DNA from 3 places in the Paenibacillus sp. P32E genome. Region 3 is predicted to be linked to each of the others. Evidence: riboswitches for the same ligand, from Rfam matches in the RefSeq annotation. Region 3 holds a riboswitch; each other region holds the start of a gene.

Region 1 (6,937 bases), on a different contig from region 3:
CGACAGCATTCCCTTTTTTGTGAAGTCATTTTTTCGGCTATAATGAGTAAGGCAGGTTATTATTCATCTATGGAGAAAACGGAGTGATTGACGTGGGTGTGAAGCATGGAAGAGATTACAGTGATATTCTGAGTGAACTGACAGAAGCGGTAGGAAGAATTTCTGACGGGTATGTATTTTTTGAGATGGAACCCGATGAATGGCAGGAGCTCCCGCAGGAATCGAAGACGGAGGTATGGGAAGCACTCGCTGAGGATTTGTTCTACGCCTTGGGCAATGAACCGGTGATCGAGGTTGGCAGCGGCGTTGTAATCTACGATAAAGAAACACACCGGATAAATATTTTACTGGGCGAAGAGGATCTGGCTTCAGTCCTCCTGGTCTAAAAAACAGACAACCTTAAGGCGGCCGGTTTGCCCGCAGCCTGTGCCACGTGGTAAAATTGATGGAGCAGAGTACTATTTGCCAGGGTTTGCGAATACAATAAACCGAAAAATAGCCATCATCCTGGCGCATCCCTTGGACTTTTATAAGCTGAGGGATGTTTTGTTTAAGGCATCAGGTATCATCGAATGGAGAAGAGCAATAAGCTGTTAATTTAGTAAGGGAGGAAGAACATTGCAATTTACGGAGGAAGAGCTGCGGGAGCAGGTGAGTAAGCTGGAAGGATGGAAGCTGGAACCGAGTACCCTGGTGCGCAAATACATGTTCAACGAATATATGAAAGGCATTGCCTTTGTGGATGAGGTTGCAGCCATATCGGAAGCATTCGAGCATCATCCGCATATTACGGTTGATTATAAAACTGTTGTCCTGCGTCTGTCTACCCTTGGGGAGGATGGCCTTACAGCACTCGATATCCGGCAGGCCCATGAATTTAATGAGGCTTTTGAGAAGAACCGTTAAGAATCTATCTCATATGAGGCCGATCAGATTGGAAATTCATAACCCTTATATAAAAGAATGCCCGGTACAGGATCAATATGATCCGTGCACGGGCATTTTGTGTTCCATATGATGAGATAAGAAGTAAGGTTATTTCTTCTCCGCAAGCCACATCGCTACATTCGCGATCTCCTCAGGCGCCAGCTTATCCTTGAAAGAAGGCATCTGTCCGCGGCCTTTGGTGACAATGGTGAAAATCTCTCCGGCGTCATGCTTGCCGCCTTCCTGCTGGAGGCTAGGGCCTACGCCGCCCTGAAGCTGGTCACCATGGCAGGTGATGCAATTCGCCTTCTTTACTGTGGCCTCAGCGCTCGCCGCATCCATCTGCACTTCCGGCATCGTTGGTTTGTTCTCCTCGGCGACTTCGGCTTTGCCGGGCAAGGTGAACATTAAGATTACCGCAAAGGCACAGGCGGCAAAAAACAAACCGCTCATGATCCATTTCTGCATCTGCATCCGTCCCCTCCATGTAAGCTGCTTCCTACATTATACAAGAAGGTAAAGCGTTATCATAGCGTTTGTGACAAAAAAACGAATGATTTGTGCTATTTATCATAGACCATACAATAAAATAGCTTATCGCCCGTTGGAGTCCGGCGTTCATATGTATCCGTAATCGTAAAACCACTTTTTTGATAAGCACGAATGGCTCTCTGGTTCCAGGTAAGCACCTCCAGATCTATCTCGCGCTCCGGATATCGTGCCAGGGCTGCCTTGACGATGGCGCTCATGAACAGATGGCCCATGCCTTGCCCGCATAGATCAGGCCGCATACCAATTCCGAGCCGAACTACACCTTCCATCGGGAATAGCTGTGCAAAGCCACAGAGGAACCCTTGGCTGTTTACCACCGAGACGTATTGCTCACCCCGCAGCCGGGGATCGCCGAACTCAATGTCCAGAGCCTGCATTTGCTCCCAGGACATCCAGCCATAAATGTTGTACGGGGGTTTGTATACCCATTCACAAATTTCTGCAGCGTGATTAACTTCCATGGGGACAACGTAAAAAGTTACCGGAGAACTAATCATCCGCCATCCGCCTCCCTTCAGAACAAAACGTTATATCATAATTATATACAAAACGGTTCCATTTCGACGCATAAACAATATATTTTAGAAAATTACAAAAATCGCGGTTTTTTATGTTTTGCAAATAACGAGAAGGGTAAATAATTTTTATAAAGACAAAAAAACAAGCCCCCTCCAAGATTTCGGCAAAAATCCTGGATAAGAGCCTGTTCGGTTATAAAAATTACTGCTTATTGCACATCGTCATTATCTTGGGAATCGGAAGCTACCGCTTGAAAAGCATCTGTGCTCATGATTCGTTTGGCGCCAACGTAGCGGTTGACGTAGTAGCTGTCACCCAGCGAGCTGATGGTTACACCACGCTTGGAAGAAGCGTGTGCGAACTTGCCTTCACCGACATAAATGCCGACATGAGATACCCCTTTACCGGTTGTATTGAAGAATACGAGATCTCCCGGTCTAATGTTATCGCGGGATACGGCAGTGCCCATCTGGTACTGGGAACCGGACTGGTGAGGAAGGTTAATTCCTATCTTATCAAACACATACATGGTAAATCCGGAGCAATCAAACCCGTTAGTCGAAATTCCGCCCGATACGTATTTAGTGCCGACGGCTTTGTCGATAACCTGATCCATTTTAGAGTCTGCGAAAGCGCTTCCTGCTCCGATGGTAAGAATGATCGAAAAGCTGAGTAGTGCTGCTGCTAGCTTCTTCTTCAAAAGTAAATACCCCTTCCAAATGCCTACGAGGTTAGCTTAAGGGTTCGGTTGAAGGTCCCCTATGACCCCTCTGTAAATAGGAGGTCAATTCACCCAAAATCGGTTCCCCCGTTTCCCTAATTGAATAAGGAACTCGGCACCACTGTTGATTAGATTAGCTTACGGATCAAAACAATGACAAAACCTTTGTAAATCAGGTTTGAATAATTACAAAAATGTTACTATCAACTCACTGCGATAATTGTAACAAAGACAGAAGCACTTGGCAATCACTTAAAGCATATTAATACATATTTTTTGAGCCTTTTAAGAGAAAAGGGCTTGATTTACGCGAGTTCTTTACGCCGTAAGTCAGCTGCATGGAAGATCTTAATGGGGTTTTTATCAAAAAGGTGTTTCGAAACTCTAAAAAGTGTGTAAAAGGGAGAATAAGGAAAAGGGAAAACCCGGAAAATGATTACGGCAATAATCAGCTCCGGGCTCGTATAAATTACATTTAGTTGTAAAGGTGTAATGTGAGGGGATCAAGCTTCAATTAATCGTAGGCAACAGTTTTGTAGGCTGTAGTGCTCATCACTCGTTTAGCGCCAACGTAGCGGTTGGCCCAGTAAGCTTGACTCAGCGAAGTTATGGTTACACCGCGTGAGCTGGAAGATTGTGCGAATCTGCCTCCACCGACATAAATGCCGACATGGGAAACTCCCGACCCAAAGGTATTGAAGAATACCAGGTCACCTGAACGCAGGTTGTTCCGTGATACGGAAGTTCCAACGCTGAATTGAGCCTTGGACGTGCGCGGCAGGGTAAGCCCGACATTTTTAAAAACATACGAGGTAAAGCCGGAGCAATCGAAGCCGCTTGTGCTAGTGCCTCCGAATTTATAGGTGGTTCCGATGGTTTTTGCGATAACGGTATCCATCTTGGAATCGGCGAAAGCGCTACCAGCTCCGATTGTGAATACCATCACTAGTGCAAGTGCGGCTGCGGTACATTTCTTCTTAAAATTCTGACTTCTCAAAAGATGTACTCCTTCCAAGGCCTGCGAGGTTAGCTTAAGGATTCGGTAGAAGGTTCCCCTATGACCCCTCTAAAGCGAGGTCAATTCACCCAAAATATGGTTCCCCCGCTTCCCGGTGCAGGGAATTTGGCGTTTTATGCACCAGAAGAGCGACGTGTCGACAATTAGTAAACGCTTGGAATGTTAATGTGATTGAATGTGTTGCATCTTAGAGATTACAAATTTGTTACTAGTAGTACAGGCACCATTGTACCAGAGGATTTACAGTTTTGCAAATACTCTTATTCACTTTGTAATTCAAAAAAGAGTCCCGCTCCCTCAAGGAGCAGCGACTCTTTTATTATGCCGGCTGAGCGGCTTAATTATTGTGGAAATGATTTACTGGACCAAAGGTGGTATTGAGCGGCGATTCCCCACATTTTGAACAGTGTATTGGGAAGGGGGGAGAACTGCCGAAGCAGAAGTGCCGGCATCCCCGGACAAAAGATCGATGCCGCTCCGCAAGCAAGCATCATGATCAAACTCCCTGCTCCCATCACAAAAGATAATCCCGCAGAAGGAAGGATCACCTTCAGACACACCAAGAGAGAAGAGAAAGTGCCTGTACCACCCGTATACCCGAACTGCATGTACAGCAGTACTTTTCGGATGAAGAACAGATATAGCAGCCAGGCCAGAATGTAAGGCACCAGTTTCAGCAATAGCTTATAATCCAGAATTCCGCTTAACAGCAGTCTGTACATTTTGGGAAGAAGCCAATACAGCGGCAGGGCTGTAAGCACCCATTCTGCAAGACTGAACAGCATCACCGGAAGCCCATACAGACGCATACCCGGAAAAAAGAACATCCCGCGCTCCCCCTTACGCTCCTGATGGAGCTCATGGAGCAGTCCTGCGCGGATGAATGGGGAGAGCAGCAGTCTGAATGCGCTTAGCGCCAGCAGCATCCAAAGCCAGTGCTGAACACCGGAATCGGAACCCAGTGCGAGCTGGCCCTCCACATAATACAGCAGCCTGCCTATCCCGCTGCCGCCCGCATCCTGATCGGGATAACGCAGCAGTACCGGGACTACGGCGCTTTTAACGAACTTGTACATGAAATAGCCCCAGAACAGCCGGTAGATAAACAACAGAATCAGTATATAAAATTGCTCTTTCATGCTGTGCCAGCCGCGGGATATCGATCTTTTCACAATCCTTCACCTCACCAGACAAGAGTTCCGAGCAGATTTTCAATCAGGTTGGTCATGCTAAGCGTCCATCGTGAGAGCGTGTCAGGTTCCAGTTCCGCGAGTCTGAAATTATTCAGATGCTTATTCTCCAGCAGGATGGAGTGCTCGGGATCAATCTCTGCCGATATCAGCGGCGCTTTGTAGGACAGCTGAAAGGTAGTTTGCTTGTCTTTTCCATTCCAATACCGTTGAACGGTATATCCATCCGAAAAGGTGAACTTTACTGGCACATCCCCATACTGACTGCCTTTGTTGCTCACGGCGACTGATGAATCATAGCGAAGGCTATCTATATCGCTCCCTTTGTGAAAGGTGTTGATAATGTTATCTATGGCAAAATCAGGAGCGCCGCCACTGTAAACATATTGATCGAAATACGCCTGCCACGATTTTTTGGTTACTTTTTCTACGGTCTTTTGAAAATCAGCTGTGGTAGGATGCTGGAAACGGTATTTGCGGGCATAGGCGGCCATGATGGCATCCATCGTTTTGGTTCCCACTTGCTGCTCAATGTCTTTGAGGACCAGTTTGCCCCGGATGTATACGTTACGAGTATAGGCATCATCTCCGGTGTATTTCCAGGTCTCCAGTTTGAGCGGCTGTGATGAAGTTACCAGACTGGCCTGAAGTGCAGAGTTGGAGGTTACACCATATTCCTGTTCCATCAGCCGGTCTTCTGCATAAGAGGTGAAGCTCTCATCCAGCCAGGCTTCCTCAAATTCATTGCTGGCTATCATGCCATAAAAAAACTGATGCCCGATTTCATGGATGACCGTACGTTCAAGCTGGGTGCCTGGAGCATCTCCGGCTGCGCCGAAGGCAGTGATGAGAGTAGGGTACTCCATCCCGCCTGCGCCATTCCCCGCCTTTGGCGGAACGACGATAGATAGTGTGGAGTAGGGATAAGAACCGTACCATTTGCTGAAGGCGCTTAGAGCAGCTTTGGCCGCCTGAAAATAACGCTCCTGTAAACCCTTATGCAACGGGTCTAGATAGAGCTTAATCCTTACCCCGGGCACGCCAGGTGCAGAGAAGGCTTCCTCGGCAACTGCAAAGTCGGGAGAGGCCGCCCAGGCGAAATCATGAACATCATCGGCGTAGAACTGGTAAATCTTCTGGCCCTGCTTCAGCCTTGCGGTCTTCACCGGGAAGCCGGTCGCTGCGACTGTATAATTGGAGGGCACGGAAAGGGTTACACTGTAGATCCCAAAATCACTGTAGAACTCGGAGGTACCGTGGTACTGATGCAGATTCCAGCCTTCCTGTTTTGCCCCCCGGGTGCCAGCAGGCTCATACACACTAAGCTTGGGAAACCATTGTCCAGCCATTACAAAGTCACCTGAAATTCCCATGCGGGCGAATATTTTAGGCAGCTTGACCTCATACTTCAGCCTGAGCGTAACACTTTCCCCTCCGTTCACGGGTTGGGGAAGATGAACCTTCACCAGGGTCCTGTCATTCACATTGCCATCGTCAGGCTGGGCATACTGCAGACGCTGCATAAGTGAGACACCGTCAGAGGTCCGTAGATCGGTCAGAGTCATGCTGCCGTAACCATTCGCTGGCATTCTATCCCCGCGTAGTGTTCCTCCGGATTCTTTCATAAAGGTGGTATCTTCAGAAGCAAAAGCATTCGGATAAAGATGGAAGTAGAGGTCTTGTACCGGTTTTTGGCCGGGATGGGTCCAGGTCACCGTTTCGGAAGCCCTTAATGACCCGGTAGAGGGGATTAGCTGCGCGTCAATATGATATTCGACCACCCGCTCGCTTAGCGCCTCTGAGACGGGGAGCGGCTTACTCTCCGGGAGAACGGGTTGCGGAGCTTTGATCTGTGCAGCTACAGGGGACTTGGCCTCTTTTGGTGCGGCAGCTGTCAGAACATCGGGGTTGTGCCCTGATAACGCCCAAATTCCACCTCCTAGGGCGAAGGCGGCAAAGGCCGCAAAGATGAGGTTGTACCTTAATGACCGTGGCTTCATACTGTGATTC
Region 2 (6,937 bases), on a different contig from region 3:
TTGGCCAAGCGGGATATTTATAATGCTCTACTGGAAAGAGAGTAAGGAAATATTGATGAGGAATTCCTTATATTAGTTGTAAATGTAGTTTCAACATTTATATATATGGTAACGGGGGAATTTGGAGTATATATATGGGTATAGTGTAGCCAAGCAATTCCCGCAGGGAGAGCGGCTTGCAGCACCGCACGTTACCCGGGAGCGCCTTGCGCAGCCGCTATAGGAGCGTAGCCTATGGCGAAACCCTTCGCATGACAAGGCCCCGAGGGCTTGCCCGAAAGAGGCCGGTCTACCCTCAACCGATACTCTTTTACGCGCAGCCACACGATCAGACAACTTTCCGGGTGTCCAGAGGGCCGGGGCCCTTGGGGCCCTCCCTGTAGGGAGTGTTTGGAGGGTAAACCTTAGGAAGGGAAAAGAGCAAAAAAATACCTCCCGCATAACGGGAGGCCAAGGAGATATAAAAAAGGTTAGAATTAACAATTTGATTAGTTCTTATTATAACCTATTTGTTTTAATTTGTCACAGGGGTAGGGATGGCAGAAATGCATTCGTGACAAACAATTTTTCCTTTGAAATAGGTTACGTTTTCAGCATTGCCACAGAATATGCAAGCAGGCTCATATTTCTTAAGCATGATCCGCTCACCGTCCACGTAAATTTCGAGCGCATCCTTTTCTCCGATGCCCAGTGTACGGCGCAATTCAATTGGAATAACAACCCGTCCTAGCTCATCTACTTTTCTAACTATACCTGTTGATTTCATCATTGCAATCGTTGCTCCTCTCAATGTTCAAAAGCGTCATTATTCGACAATGTTCACCGTTTTATGATATTTATAATACCAACCATTCCCAAAACAGTCAACCTTTTTTACGGGTGATTTCAAGGGTATTTTGATAAAAACTTTTGTGACGCTTATAAATAACGCAAATCGTATGAAAATTGCTAAAAATTAGTTTGTCGATTTGTAAATCTATAAAACGTCACGGTTCGACAAAGTGCGACATTATCTACTATTATAACCTTTGTTTCAACTGATTTCTATTATTATTATTCAAAGGAGTTGAACTTATGAAGCAACCGCTGACAGAAGAGAAGGTTTTTAAAGACCCGGTACACAACTATATTCATGTTCAGGATACGATCATCTGGCGATTGATTAATACCAGCGAATTTCAGCGTTTGCGTCGCATTCGCCAGCTTGGTACCTCTTATCTAACCTTCCACGGAGCAGAGCATAGCCGTTTTTCCCACTCCCTGGGCGTTTATGAAATTACACGGCGAATCATCTCCCAGTTTGAACGAAGCGGGTACAAGGATTGGATGCCGGAGGAGAGTCTGCTCACATTATGTGCAGCGCTCTTACATGATTTGGGACATGGGCCGTTCTCCCATTCAATAGAAGAAGCTTTTGAAATGAACCACGAGGATTGGACCTGCAGAATAATACAGGAGAATACGGAAATCACTGCTATACTGCGGGATGTGAGTGAGGATTTCCCGCGCAAGGTTGCCTCTGTAATTGCCAAAACATATGAGCATGAAATCGTGGTCAACCTGGTGTCCGGTCCTCTGGATGCGGATCGCATGGATTATTTGTTGCGGGATGCTTACTACACCGGAGTGAACTATGGAACCATCGATATTGACCGTATTCTAAGAATGCTGCGTCCTTATAATGGGAGGGTTGTCGTAAAGGAATCAGGCATGCATGCCATTGAGGATTATCTGATGTCACGGTACCAGATGTATTGGCAGGTATACTTTCACCCGGTTACGCGCAGTTCGGAGATTATTTTGCGCCAGATTTTCCGCAGGGCGAAAGAGCTTCTCCAGGAGGGTTACTCCTTCCGCTTTATGATCAATCCACTCCGTGATTTATTTTGTGGAGAGATTAATGTAGAACAGTATTTACTGCTGGATGAAGCCTTGGTCCAGACTGCCTTTATGCAGTGGACGCTGGAATCCGATGAAACGTTAGCTGACTTGTGCAGCCGATTTATTCATCGTAAACTGTATAAATATGTGGAGATGGACCATCTCGATTCGGAGACGATTGACGAAATCCGCCGCAGTTTTGCCGGTGCCGGGCTGCTTCCTGATTACGACCTGGAAATTGATTATCCGACAGATCTCCCCTATGATGTTTTCCGTCCGGGACAGGGCTTTGACAGCAAACAAATTTTGCTGCTGGACCGGCATGACAAATTGCGGGAAATCTCTGAAGTATCGGATATAGTCCGCTCAATCAGCGGCATTCACCGCGGACGGTATCACCTTTATTTTCCACAGGACAAGCTGCAAAATGTGCTTACACAGCTGCCGGACTCTATCGCTGAGATCTTTGCAAAATAATACAAAAATTTCTGGAATTCATCATAGAAAACAAGACCGAAAGGACGATACAGCATGCGCTTATTCGACACACATACTCATCTGGATGCACCGCAATTCGACGAGGACCGTGAGCAGGTTATTGCCCGCGCGTTAGAGGCTGGTGTCAGCAAGATGATTAACATCGGATTTAACCGGGAAACGATTCCAACGACAATGAAATTGGCAGAATCGTATGATTATATTTATGCAGCAGTTGGCTGGCACCCCGTGGACGCCATTGACATGAAAGAGGAGGATATGGACTGGATCGCCTCTCTGTGCAGCCATAAAAAGGTGGTGGCTATCGGAGAAATTGGACTTGATTACTACTGGGATACCTCACCCAAAGAGGTACAGCATGAGGTATTCCGCAAACAGATTGGTATGGCACGGGAACTAAAAATGCCTATCTGTATTCATAATCGTGATGCCCATGAGGATGTGGTACGAATTTTGCGGGAGGAGAAGGCAAGTGAAATTGGCGGTGTCATGCACTCCTTTTCCGGGAGTTGGGAAACGGCCAAAATGTGTCTTGATCTAGGCTTTCATTTATCCTTCGGCGGGCCTGTGACTTTCAAGAATGCCAGGGTGCCTAAAGAGGTGCTTGCTCAGACTCCAATGGACCGGCTTTTGATCGAAACCGACTCCCCATATCTGACGCCTCACCCCTTCCGCGGGAAGCGAAATGAGAGTGCTCATGTGAAGCTTGTCGCCGAGGCAGCAGCGGAAATAAAAGGGATTGATTTACAGGAATTGGCTGAAATTACGTATGCGAACGCGCTGGAACGATTTGGAATTGTCTGAAAACGGGAGAAAAACAGGTGAAAAAAGAAGTATAGCCGATATATTAAACTTTTTTAATAAAGAAACGGCTGATTATTACAATATTTTAATGATTTTTTTACGTAAACGTGGTTGAATCGTGCTTTACAACATGCATCAAAACAGGATATCATCTTTTCAGTGAAGTGAGCTGTTGTTACTGTGACAGTCACAATTTCATGGATCGTCTCGCTGAGTCTCCGTATGGAGAACGGGGGAACCAATAATGATCTGCCGCATGTCCGTACATAGAGTACAACATAGAAATGCCGCAGACTTTATTTGATTTCTTCACGTGGTCTTTGGGGTGAATTTGAGGGCAACCGCCGTGAGCGGGTGACCTGAGATAGGGCGTCTCTCTTATGCCCGAACCCGACAGCTAACCCCGTAAGCGCAAGTAAGAGAGGAAACCTCGTGCATAAACATTCCCGCGTATTCTGACACCCGGAGAGCCACGAAAGAGTCCTCTGTGAACTCTTTTGGGCTTTTTTTGTTTTTTGAATAATGCGGATGTTCCCAGCATACTGTTATATAACAGATGTCTGGAGTAGCTATGCCGAGCAGGCGATCCATGAGCAGGAAACGCTAAAGCAATGCGGGCGTATCCTGTGCAATCTCAAACCTAGTTTCGTCAGAAGTGATAAAGTCACCTTTGCTATACAACTTGGACGACGGGGCTATGTAAGGAGGATGGAGAGAATGGGCGTATTCCAACCAGAAGTATCCCATGATTCGCAATCATCCAGCAGGTCTTTCGCATTACGGTGGAAGCAAGTGAATCCTCGCGTACTTTCGCTTGCAGGCGCGGCATCAATTGTTATCGCGCTGGTAATTCTGCTGTACGTACACGGTCAAAGCATTAAAGAAATAACTTTAGTAATAGACGGAAAGGTACAAACGCTGGAGACGCGGGATGCGCTGCTCAGCGATGTGCTGGCAAAGGAACAAATTTCGCTTCAGCCGCATGATGCTTTATCCATTGGCCTTAGTGATGAAATAAAAGACGGCGACCGCGTCGTAATCAACCGTGCGCAGGCCCTTAAGCTTACTGCGGATGGAACAACCCAAACGCTGTACACGACCGAGGATACCATCGGTCAGGCGATTGACAAACTGGGCGTCAGCCTGGAAAGCTACGATAAGATTTATCCTTCGCTCAACACTGCAGTTTCTGCCGACATGGAAATCAAAATTGTCCGAATCAACAAGCAAGTGGTACAGCGGACAACGAATTTGCCTTTCCGAGTAATTAAGACCGCAGACCCCTCCCTGACCAAGGGAACTGTAAGAGTTGCACAAGCAGGCAAACCCGGCGTAATGGTCCAGCATATTGAGAAAATCTATCAAGATGGCGAGCTGGCATCTATGCGTATGGTGGGCAAGGAAGTACAGGCGGTTACCAAAGACAAGATCATTGCTATTGGTACCAAAGCACTTCCCAAGGCTGCTGTAGCTACTACTGCAACTTCCAATTCAACCACTACCACTAAATCATCTAAAGTCAGTGCGAACAGCAACAATGTTGCCAGCAAGGCAGGTATGGATTTCGAGTACAAAAAAGTAATTAAAAATGTATCCATGACAGCTTATTCATCTGAAGAGCCTGGTATTGGAACCCGTACGGCTTCCGGCACACGCGTAACGGAAGGTAGGACTATCGCTGTAGATCCAGACGTAATACCTATTGGCTGGTGGGTGTATATTGAGGGACTTGGGTTTCGCCGTGCAGAGGATACCGGCGGTGCCATTAAAGGCAACAAGGTAGATGTCTATTATGATTCACTGAGCCATGCCCGTAACTTCGGCCGTAAATCGCGTACGATTTATGTGATTGGACCTGTGAAGCCAGAGCTGAATTAAGCAGCAGATTTTTGCAAATTAGCGTTTTATAAGATATAGTGAGGGTAGCACTTAAGACTGTTACGGAATTACAGAGCTGCCGCTCATCACTTATACATTCTTTAGCCAATAAGAAGGGGAGCGAATCCTCTTCTTTTTGCGTTGCAGAGTAAGGAGTTTTGTAAAATGATCAAGGAATTAATCGTTGTGGAAGGTAAAAGCGATACAGTTGCGGTTAAGCGTGCTGTAGATGCGGATACCATTGAAACAGGCGGTTCAGCAGTTGACCGCAAAGTGATCGCCAGGATTGCGCTGGCCATGGAGCGCAGAGGGGTCATTATTCTAACTGATCCTGATCACGCCGGGGAACGGATCCGGAAGATTGTGTCTTCCAAGGTGCCAGGCTGCAAGCATGCGTTCATTCCTGAAAAAGATGCTACCCGCAAAGGTGACATCGGAGTTGAAAATGCTTCTCCGGAGGCTATTCGTCACGCGCTTGAGCATGTTCATACTTCCTTTGAAGGCGCCCCGGCCCTGATTGGGTTGGAGGATCTGATGGCTGCAGGGATGATGGTGCATCCCCGGGCAGCGGAGCGGAGAATGGAGTTGGGCAATTTGCTGGGGATCGGCTACTGTAACGGCAAGCAGCTATACAAGCGGCTGGCGATGTTTGGAATATCACGAGAGGAATTTGTAAATGCTCTCGCGCAAATTGATCAGGGAGGCATTACCTCATGAGTGGCAACAATCATATCTCATCCCCGGTACGCACTAAGGAAATTATCCAGCGTTACGGGTTCTCGTTTAAGAAAAGCTTGGGCCAGAACTTTCTGATTGACCAGAATATACTGGACAAGATTGTAGATGCTGCAGGCCTGGATCAGGCAGCAGGTGCACTAGAGATTGGACCAGGCATTGGCGCTTTGACCGAGAGGCTGGCGATGTCCACTGGAGTGGTGACAGCCGTAGAGATTGACCGGCGGCTGATCCCGATACTTCGGGATGTTCTTGCCTCTTACCCGCATGTCAAAATCCGGAACGATGATGTGTTGAAAGTGAATTTGCAGGAATTATTCGCTGAGGATTTTGCGGCTGTGGAAAGAGTTAGTGTAGTTGCCAATTTGCCGTACTATGTAACCACTCCAATTCTCATGAAGCTGCTTGAAGAAAAACTGCCGCTTGATAATATCGTGGTGATGATTCAAAAGGAGGTTGCCGAACGTATGGCAGCTTCACCTGGCGGGAAGGAATATGGCAGCCTTAGCATCGCTGTTCAGTATTATAGTGAACCCGAACTGGTCTGCATAGTGCCGCGTACGGTATTCATTCCTCAACCGAACGTGGAATCCGCCGTGATCCGTCTCAAGGTGAGAGAGCGTCCCCCGGTAGAGGTTGCAGACGAGAAGCATTTCTTTGAGGTTGTACAAGCTTCCTTCACCCAGCGGCGCAAAACCATTGCCAATAATCTCAAAGCCCGGTTCTTTCCTGAAGAGGGGCGTGAACGTCTGGAGTCTCTGCTGGCTGAGGCTGGAATCGAGCCAAGCCGCCGCGGAGAAACACTCAGCCTGGAGGAGTATGCCCGGCTAAGCGCCGTACTGCTTGCTGCTGGAATCGTTTAAGCATGAAAAAACAGCCTGATGCCTTTCTTATGTTTCAAATCACCGCTGATTAAGAACCAACCAGGGTCTTTGCCCATACGATGGGGTAGAGGTGGTGTTTGAAATGAATTTAGGAGACTTGGTCGTTCGCAAATCTTATGGTGGCGATGTAACGTTCCGGGTGGAGAATATCGTGCAGAACGGGGCCGTCATCAAAGGTACCGAATTTCGCCTGCTGGCGGATGCGCCTTTGGAAGACTTGGTGCAGGTGCCTCCTACCCGTATTACCGAGCGGGGAC
Region 3 (6,937 bases):
GGAATAGCATCCAGCACTGTTCCCGCAAAAATAGCCATACCACCTCCCTGCGCCTTCGTATTGCTGCTGTCTCTGACGGATCGTTTACGTCCTGCACCGCCTTTGTGCGAGATATACCAGTCAAATAGTGTAAACACCACTGCACCGGCTGTGAATCCGATAATGGCCGGGATAAGCCCCCCTTCATTGGCCGAATCATCCAGCAGTTCATACGCCGCCGCACCAATGAGTACCCCCGTACCGAAAGCCATAATGAATCCAATCAACTTGTTCGGGATCGGCAGATATAACGCCAGCAGCGCTCCAAGTAGCACAGCAGAGCCGGAAATGGCCCCCCATAACAGAGCACTCCACAATAGATTCACCTTCCTTAACTAAAATAGCTCAGATATAAATAGAAGTGCCTGATAGTAATTTACACTAGAAAAGAATATTACAATCATCTGCAGGTCCGGTAGTGAATTTATTAACGTCATGAATTATTAAAGTAATTAAATTATATTCCATTATCCAACTAAAAGCAGTATTCAGAAGACTGGATTCAATTTCGAAGAAAAGGGTAACTTAATTTCTATAATCTTCTTGATAAGGATGGGATCAACTGATGGATCAAAGTGTACAGAAATTAATGGATTGGCTGACCGCCCAAGGGGGCGAAACCCTGGTGATTGACAAACAGGAGATGAAAGACCTGGACACCGTCCACTTCAATCTGGAAACCGTGGATTATCGTGATGCCGAAGATGTTATTGATGAATATCTGGACAGTGCACTGATTCTGCGTGGCACAGGCAACACATTGAACAGGGATGGCGAGCTTGTACCACTGCCCCAGCTGAATTACGAGATTGCTGTCAGCGGGCTTCAACTGGATACAGTTCATGACGGTCAGGTTGAACTGCGGACAGACAGAGCCAAATATTCCATCTCCAAAAGCTGAATACACCCATTCTCAGGCAACAATGCTCCATACAAAAAAACAGGACGCGGTATATGAACTGCGTCCTGTAATATGTTACTCTTCTCCAATAATCTTAACTTCCGTCTCCAGCTCTATTCCGAACTTATCCTTAACCGCAGACTGAACATGATGAATCAAACCAATATAATCCTTGGCCGTGGCATGATTGGTATTCACAATGAATCCAGCATGCTTGCGCGACACTTCGGCTCCCCCGATTCTTATTCCCTGAAGTCCGCTCTCTTGAATCAACTGTCCGGCGAACCTTCCTGGAGGGCGCTTGAAGACACTTCCGCATGATGGGTATTCCAGCGGCTGCTTGGATTCACGCTGGTGCGTCAAATCATCCATGGCCGCCTTGATACTCACAGGATCACCTGGCTGCAATGCAAATCGGGCCTCCAGCACGATGAATTCGCCGCTGGCAAAGACACTTTTGCGGTAACCCCATTCCAGTTCGTCACCTTGGAGTGTCACTAGCCGTCCCGCTTTGCTGATGGCAAGTGCACTTTGCAGCACATCCTTGACCTCACCGCCGTAGGCACCAGCATTCATATATAGAGCTCCGCCTACAGTTCCCGGAATTCCGCAGGCGAACTCTAGGCCTGTAAGTTTCTTCTCTAAGGCAAATCTGGATACTTCGATGATCTTTGCACCGCACTGGGCATAGAGCAGATTGTCCCTTAGTCCCATTTCGGTTAAGTCAGCTGTATGCAGGACAATCCCGCGGATCCCGCCGTCACGGATAATAACATTCGATCCGTTACCCAGAACGGTCAACGGGATTTCATTTACACGGGCATATGTAACAATGGACTGAAGTTCCTCGTACGTCGCAGGTGCTGCCAGAATATCAGCCTGCCCCCCCATACGTGTGAACACATAACTCTCCAGCGTCTCACGCTGCTTCACCATGCCCGTCGGAACCAGCTGCTGCAGATCCTCATATATTTTGCTGATATTCATGTTCTTTGCTCCTTTGACTCTATAAAAATAATGTCCCTTGATTCACTATAAGAGCGAGCCCCGTTATTTATATGCAATTAAGGAAGGTGGGATTTAACCAGGGCAACCACAACTTTAACAACGAACAGGCTCCCTTGTCAATGACGGGAGCCTGTGGCCAGCTGCATATATAATCATTATGAGTCACATTTCACGTTTATAACCTGACCTTGTGCGAAGGCTGGTTCTTAAGGAATTCACACCGCTTTGTATGCTGCCAATTCATAAGGCAGACAGAGTGGCACTCCTGTCCGTGGATCAGGGATAATATCCGCTTCAATCCCGAATACTTCACGCAGTACACTTGGCGTCATTACCTCAGCCGGTGCCCCTTCACTAATCACATTTCCGGATTTGATTGCTACCATATGCTGGGCATAACGGGAGGCATGATTCAAATCATGCACCACCATAATTATGGTGCGTCCTTCTTCCTGATTAAGCTTCTGCAGCAGTTGTAGAACCTCCAGCTGGTGAGCCATATCAAGAAAAGTTGTCGGCTCGTCCAGGAAAAGAATATCGGTCTGTTGCGCCAGAGCCATTGCAATCCAAGCCCGCTGGCGTTGTCCTCCGGATAGACGGTCAATTGGGCGGTCGTGGAACTCTTCCATACCCGTTACCGAGATCGCATTTGCGATAATGCTGCGGTCCTCAGAAGTAAGCGTACCAAAGCCCTTCTGATGTGGATAACGCCCATAGCTCACCAGCTCAGATACCGTAAGTCCGTCTGGTGCAGTGGGATTCTGCGGCAGGATCGCCAGTTGCCGGGCTACTTCTTTGGTAGACAGGTTATGAATCGACTTGCCGTCCAACATCACGCTGCCGCTCTTAGGCTTCATGATACGTGCCATCGTCTTGAGAATGGTAGATTTCCCTGAGCCGTTTGCCCCTACTAGCGCAGTGATTTTCCCTGTTGGAAGAGACAGGTTCAGTCCTTTGACAATCAATGCCTCCGCATACCCAATACTTAACTGATCTGTGTTCAATCGATCCGACATTATCTTCACTCCCTAAAGTTTTATGGTTTCACAGGGATCTCTTCTCTCAGGTAGAGCAAATTAGCACCGTAGATTTATAAAATCCTGTATATGTAGAATCTAATTGCTTCAGAGGGTTGTATATCTTCGCCGCGCCTCATTAAATGATATTGATTCTCATTCTCTATGTCAATATAAATATTTTCTTTTTGCAGTACCCGTTCTTCTTCACAGATGCTCTGTTAAGTTTTCCAGAGAAATTTCCCATGTCTCACTGCAATACTCTACTTTATGAATACTAGTATAAGATGCCGGAAATGCCTTCCTGCTTTTGTTCGTCCATTCTAATCCTTTCAGAATATGATAGATTATGAAATAGATTGCCATAAAAATCTCCCCTTGAACTGTTCTGATTATTCCTAATAATACCATGAAAAAAGGCAGCTCCCGAAGTATCCGGAAACTGCCGTGCTATGAAGTACATCTTATTTGTGCAAATGATAAGGCACTGTTGCTACTACGATATCTTTTTGATTCATCAGATAAGAACGGATGAACAAGCTGGTCTGATTATGCAGAACCGCCTGCCACCAATGCTTGGTAACGAACTGTGGAATAAGTACTGTAATATGATCGGTTGAAGCGGTCTTCCACTCGACTGTTTCAATAAATTTGACCAGTGGGCGCAGAATGCTGCGGTAGCGGGAACGTAGAACAATCAAGCGTACTCCCGGATTCCATTCCTCCCACTTTTGTTCCATTTTGTTAATTTCTTCTTCATCGAACCCAACATAGACGGCCACCACATTATCCGTTAAGGACTTGGCATAGCTGATCGAATGCAGTACGGCTCGTGTCACACCCGAGACAGGAACAACCACAGTGCTTCCTTTGATGCAGGGTTTATCCGTTGCCGGACAAATACGCAGCTGATCGGCGGTATTGAGGTAATGGTGGTGTATACGGTGGAATACGAACATTACAACGGGCAGGAAGATAAAAGCCATCCAGACACTGGAGAACTTCGTAATAATGAAGATCAGAGTAATCGTCAGAGTAGTTAGCATCCCCACCGTATTCACGGTAAATTTATTCTGCCAGCCTTTAGGTTTGGTTTTATACCAGTGCACCATCATCCCAAGCTGGGACAGCGTAAACGGAATAAATACACCCACCGCGTACAAAGGAATCAGACTTTCTGTATTTCCATGAAAAGCAGCCACAAGCAGGGCTGATAATACACCTAGAAAGATAATACCATTTGAGAAGCCCAGGCGGTCACCGCGGACCATAAATGCATGGGGCAAGTACTTGTCTTTGGCGAACATAAACGCCAGCAGCGGGAAAGCGGAATAAGCTGTATTGGCTGCCAGGAACAGAATCACAGCTGTAATCCCTTGTATGAAAAAGTACAAACCGCCACGTCCAAAAGTAGATTCAGCAATTTGGGATACAACCGTGGCTTTGGTATCCGGTGTAATTCCGTACCAGTAGGCAAGCAGTGTGATTCCGGTAAACATACTTCCCAGGATAATTCCCATCAACATCAAAGTCTTCGCTGCATTTTTCTCCGCAGGCGCCTTGAAGTTTGGAATGGCGTTCGATACAGCCTCTACCCCTGTCAGAGCTGAACAGCCGGAGCTGAAAGCCTTAAGCAGTAAAAACAAACTTACATTCGATACCGCTGCCCCAATCTCAGGGACATTAGCATGGGCTCCGCCAGTAGCATATTTGAATACCCCTGCAATGATCAACACGAAGATCGATACCACGAATAAATACACGGGAATTGCAATGAAAGATGCAGATTCCGTAACGCCCCGCAGATTGACAATAGTCAAGAGCAGAATAACGGTTACGGCGATTAACACACTATGATTATGAAGATTTGGAAAAGCGGATGTGATCGCATCCGTACCCGCTGATGCACTAACCGCTACGGTCAGAATATAATCTACCAGGAGCGATCCGCCAGCAAGGAGTCCGGTAGGAACCCCGAGGTTGCTCTTGGCTACGATATACGCGCCTCCGCCCTGCGGATAAGCAAAGATGGTCTGACGATAGGATAAAATCAAAATAGCCAGCAAGCCCAATACGGCTAATGCGATTGGCAATGAGTACCAGATGGCTGTGAAGCCTGCGGCCACCAGTACAATCAGAATTTGTTCCGTTCCGTAGGCTACAGACGATAGCGCATCAGAAGACAGGACAGCCAGTGCTTTCACCTTGGATAACTTTTCATGATCTAGTTCGTTCGACTTCATCGGACGCCCGATCAATAGTCGTTTTACCTTGCTTACCATTGTAATAACAGTTCCTCTCTTTGCTTACGTTGAAACGGTAATACCGTGCGCTGTTTTCATTGGTGGATTTCATAAATGCAGGCACAAAAATAAGCATACGGAAATGATCCGCATGCTTACGCATCGTCATTATCCCACCATTGCTTACGAGGTTAGCTGGCGGATTCGGGCTGTGGTAGCCCTACGGTTGCAGCCCTTCCGGACCGTTCCCGATTCACCCCTTTGGCGCTTAGGCCAATGTTGGTTCCCCCGTTTTTCCATACGGAAAATTCAGCGCATATTCAACTTCTCACAAGGTCTAATGATAGTCTACAATACGTCTTCCGTAAAGCGGTGAAAAAAATGAAAAAAGAATGAAAAAACATCCAATTTACGCAAAACCAAGATGAGAGATAACGCGATCTTTCATTCTCTGCGATTATCCCGTCATCACGTGTTTTTTCAGGGTTTTGAACCTCATTTGTGTCTGAAATTTCAGGAATGATTTGTGCTCTAAATTCTGCAGTGGCTTCAGCTACTCTACTGTGTCCTCTTTACGTCCGGTCCAGAGCAAAATCGTGATAAGAGCAAAGGCGATCAGCGCAAGCAGTGGAATCGTAATGAACCCAAAAAAATTCAGATAATCTTTATTGCAGGGCACGCCAATTGTACACGGGAGCACCTTGCTGAGTGCGGGAATCTTCTGCTCGGCATAATGATAAATAGAAATGCTGCCCCCAATAAGGCTTAATGGAAGTACATAGGGAATAATTTTTTTGTCATTCCGGTATGTAGCTACTCCCAGGAGAATCAGCTGCGGATACATGAAGATACGCTGGAACCAGCATAGCTTGCAAGGCTCATATTTCAGCACTTCACTTAGGTATAAGCTTCCCGCTACTGCAATAACAGACACAAACCAGGCCAGATAGAGACAGTGGCGTCTGCAGAACGTAGAGAACTTCATCACTCGGCCTTCACTGCTTCGGACGCGGACTTAATCTGTGCCTTAATGGCTTCCATTTTGAATGGCTCATCTACTTTGTGTCCATTGATAAATACAGTAGGCGTGGAAGTAACTCCTGAAGCCTTGGCAAGACTGATATCACTTTGCAGCTCACTCTTATAGGTCTTCTCCTTGATATCCTTACGCAACAGATCCAAATCGATAGGCAGCTTTTCTTTCTCAGCCAGGCTCACCAGGAACTCCTCTGTAGCCCATTCTGCGTTTTCATCCCCTTGATTGGCATAAATCGCATCGTAATACGTCCAGAAAGCATCACTGTTCTGATGGTATACAGACAGGGCTGCCAGGGAAGCTGTCTCAGAATCCGGACCGATAAAGGCCATATTTACGAAGTATATAGCAGCCTTATCCTGATTCACATATTCCTGAGCCAGCTGTGGCTTGATGACACCTGCAAAATTGGAGCACGCCGGACATTTGAAATCACCGAATTCAACGATTTTAACGGGTGCATCTGCTTTACCTAGTCTTGGCAGTTCACTGTAATTGAAGTCAACCGCTTTGCCTGAACCTGCATTTGAAGATGAATCCTTCGACGCAAGTATAAAAAGAAGGGTGAAAATAATCACTACAATGGCTACTGTGCTAATAATCAGAATTCTCGTTTTCTGCTTCTGCTGTTCCTGCTCTGCCCTGCGTTTCTCCGCTTTACTCATTTGGGGAACCATGACACTGTTTTTTTTAG

What was found. Region 3 has a riboswitch for cyclic di-AMP ahead of A3848_RS08275 (APC family permease). Riboswitches for the same ligand answer to the same signal wherever they lie in the genome.
Region 1: another riboswitch for cyclic di-AMP. It lies ahead of A3848_RS21845 (C40 family peptidase); the one in region 3 lies ahead of A3848_RS08275 (APC family permease).
Region 2: another riboswitch for cyclic di-AMP. It lies ahead of A3848_RS21495 (resuscitation-promoting factor); the one in region 3 lies ahead of A3848_RS08275 (APC family permease).

The regions. Positions count from the first base shown of each region.
Region 1 covers NZ_LVYY01000026.1:15,175-22,111, forward strand. Annotated here, with positions in the region: gene A3848_RS21820 (hypothetical protein) at 93-386, shown strand; gene A3848_RS21825 (4a-hydroxytetrahydrobiopterin dehydratase) at 619-906, shown strand; gene A3848_RS21830 (c-type cytochrome) at 1,036-1,395, opposite strand; gene A3848_RS21835 (GNAT family N-acetyltransferase) at 1,491-1,976, opposite strand; gene A3848_RS21840 (C40 family peptidase) at 2,207-2,698, opposite strand; cyclic di-AMP (ydaO/yuaA leader) riboswitch at 2,704-2,847, opposite strand; gene A3848_RS21845 (C40 family peptidase) at 3,234-3,662, opposite strand; cyclic di-AMP (ydaO/yuaA leader) riboswitch at 3,720-3,858, opposite strand; gene A3848_RS21850 (hypothetical protein) at 4,079-4,876, opposite strand; gene A3848_RS21855 (M1 family metallopeptidase) at 4,921-6,927, opposite strand.
Region 2 covers NZ_LVYY01000025.1:9,678-16,614, forward strand. Annotated here, with positions in the region: gene rsmI (16S rRNA (cytidine(1402)-2'-O)-methyltransferase) at 1-45, shown strand, start outside; gene A3848_RS21480 (AbrB/MazE/SpoVT family DNA-binding domain-containing protein) at 515-769, opposite strand; gene A3848_RS21485 (HD domain-containing protein) at 1,075-2,358, shown strand; gene A3848_RS21490 (TatD family hydrolase) at 2,413-3,183, shown strand; cyclic di-AMP (ydaO/yuaA leader) riboswitch at 3,382-3,610, shown strand; gene A3848_RS21495 (resuscitation-promoting factor) at 3,901-5,061, shown strand; gene rnmV (ribonuclease M5) at 5,227-5,778, shown strand; gene rsmA (16S rRNA (adenine(1518)-N(6)/adenine(1519)-N(6))-dimethyltransferase RsmA) at 5,775-6,659, shown strand; gene yabG (sporulation peptidase YabG) at 6,763-6,937, shown strand, end outside.
Region 3 covers NZ_LVYY01000007.1:86,410-93,346, forward strand. Annotated here, with positions in the region: gene A3848_RS08255 (ZIP family metal transporter) at 1-356, opposite strand, end outside; gene ymzB (protein YmzB) at 605-940, shown strand; gene murB (UDP-N-acetylmuramate dehydrogenase) at 1,016-1,927, opposite strand; gene A3848_RS08270 (ABC transporter ATP-binding protein) at 2,164-2,964, opposite strand; gene A3848_RS08275 (APC family permease) at 3,429-5,246, opposite strand; cyclic di-AMP (ydaO/yuaA leader) riboswitch at 5,373-5,532, opposite strand; gene A3848_RS08280 (disulfide oxidoreductase) at 5,761-6,192, opposite strand; gene A3848_RS08285 (DsbA family protein) at 6,192-6,908, opposite strand.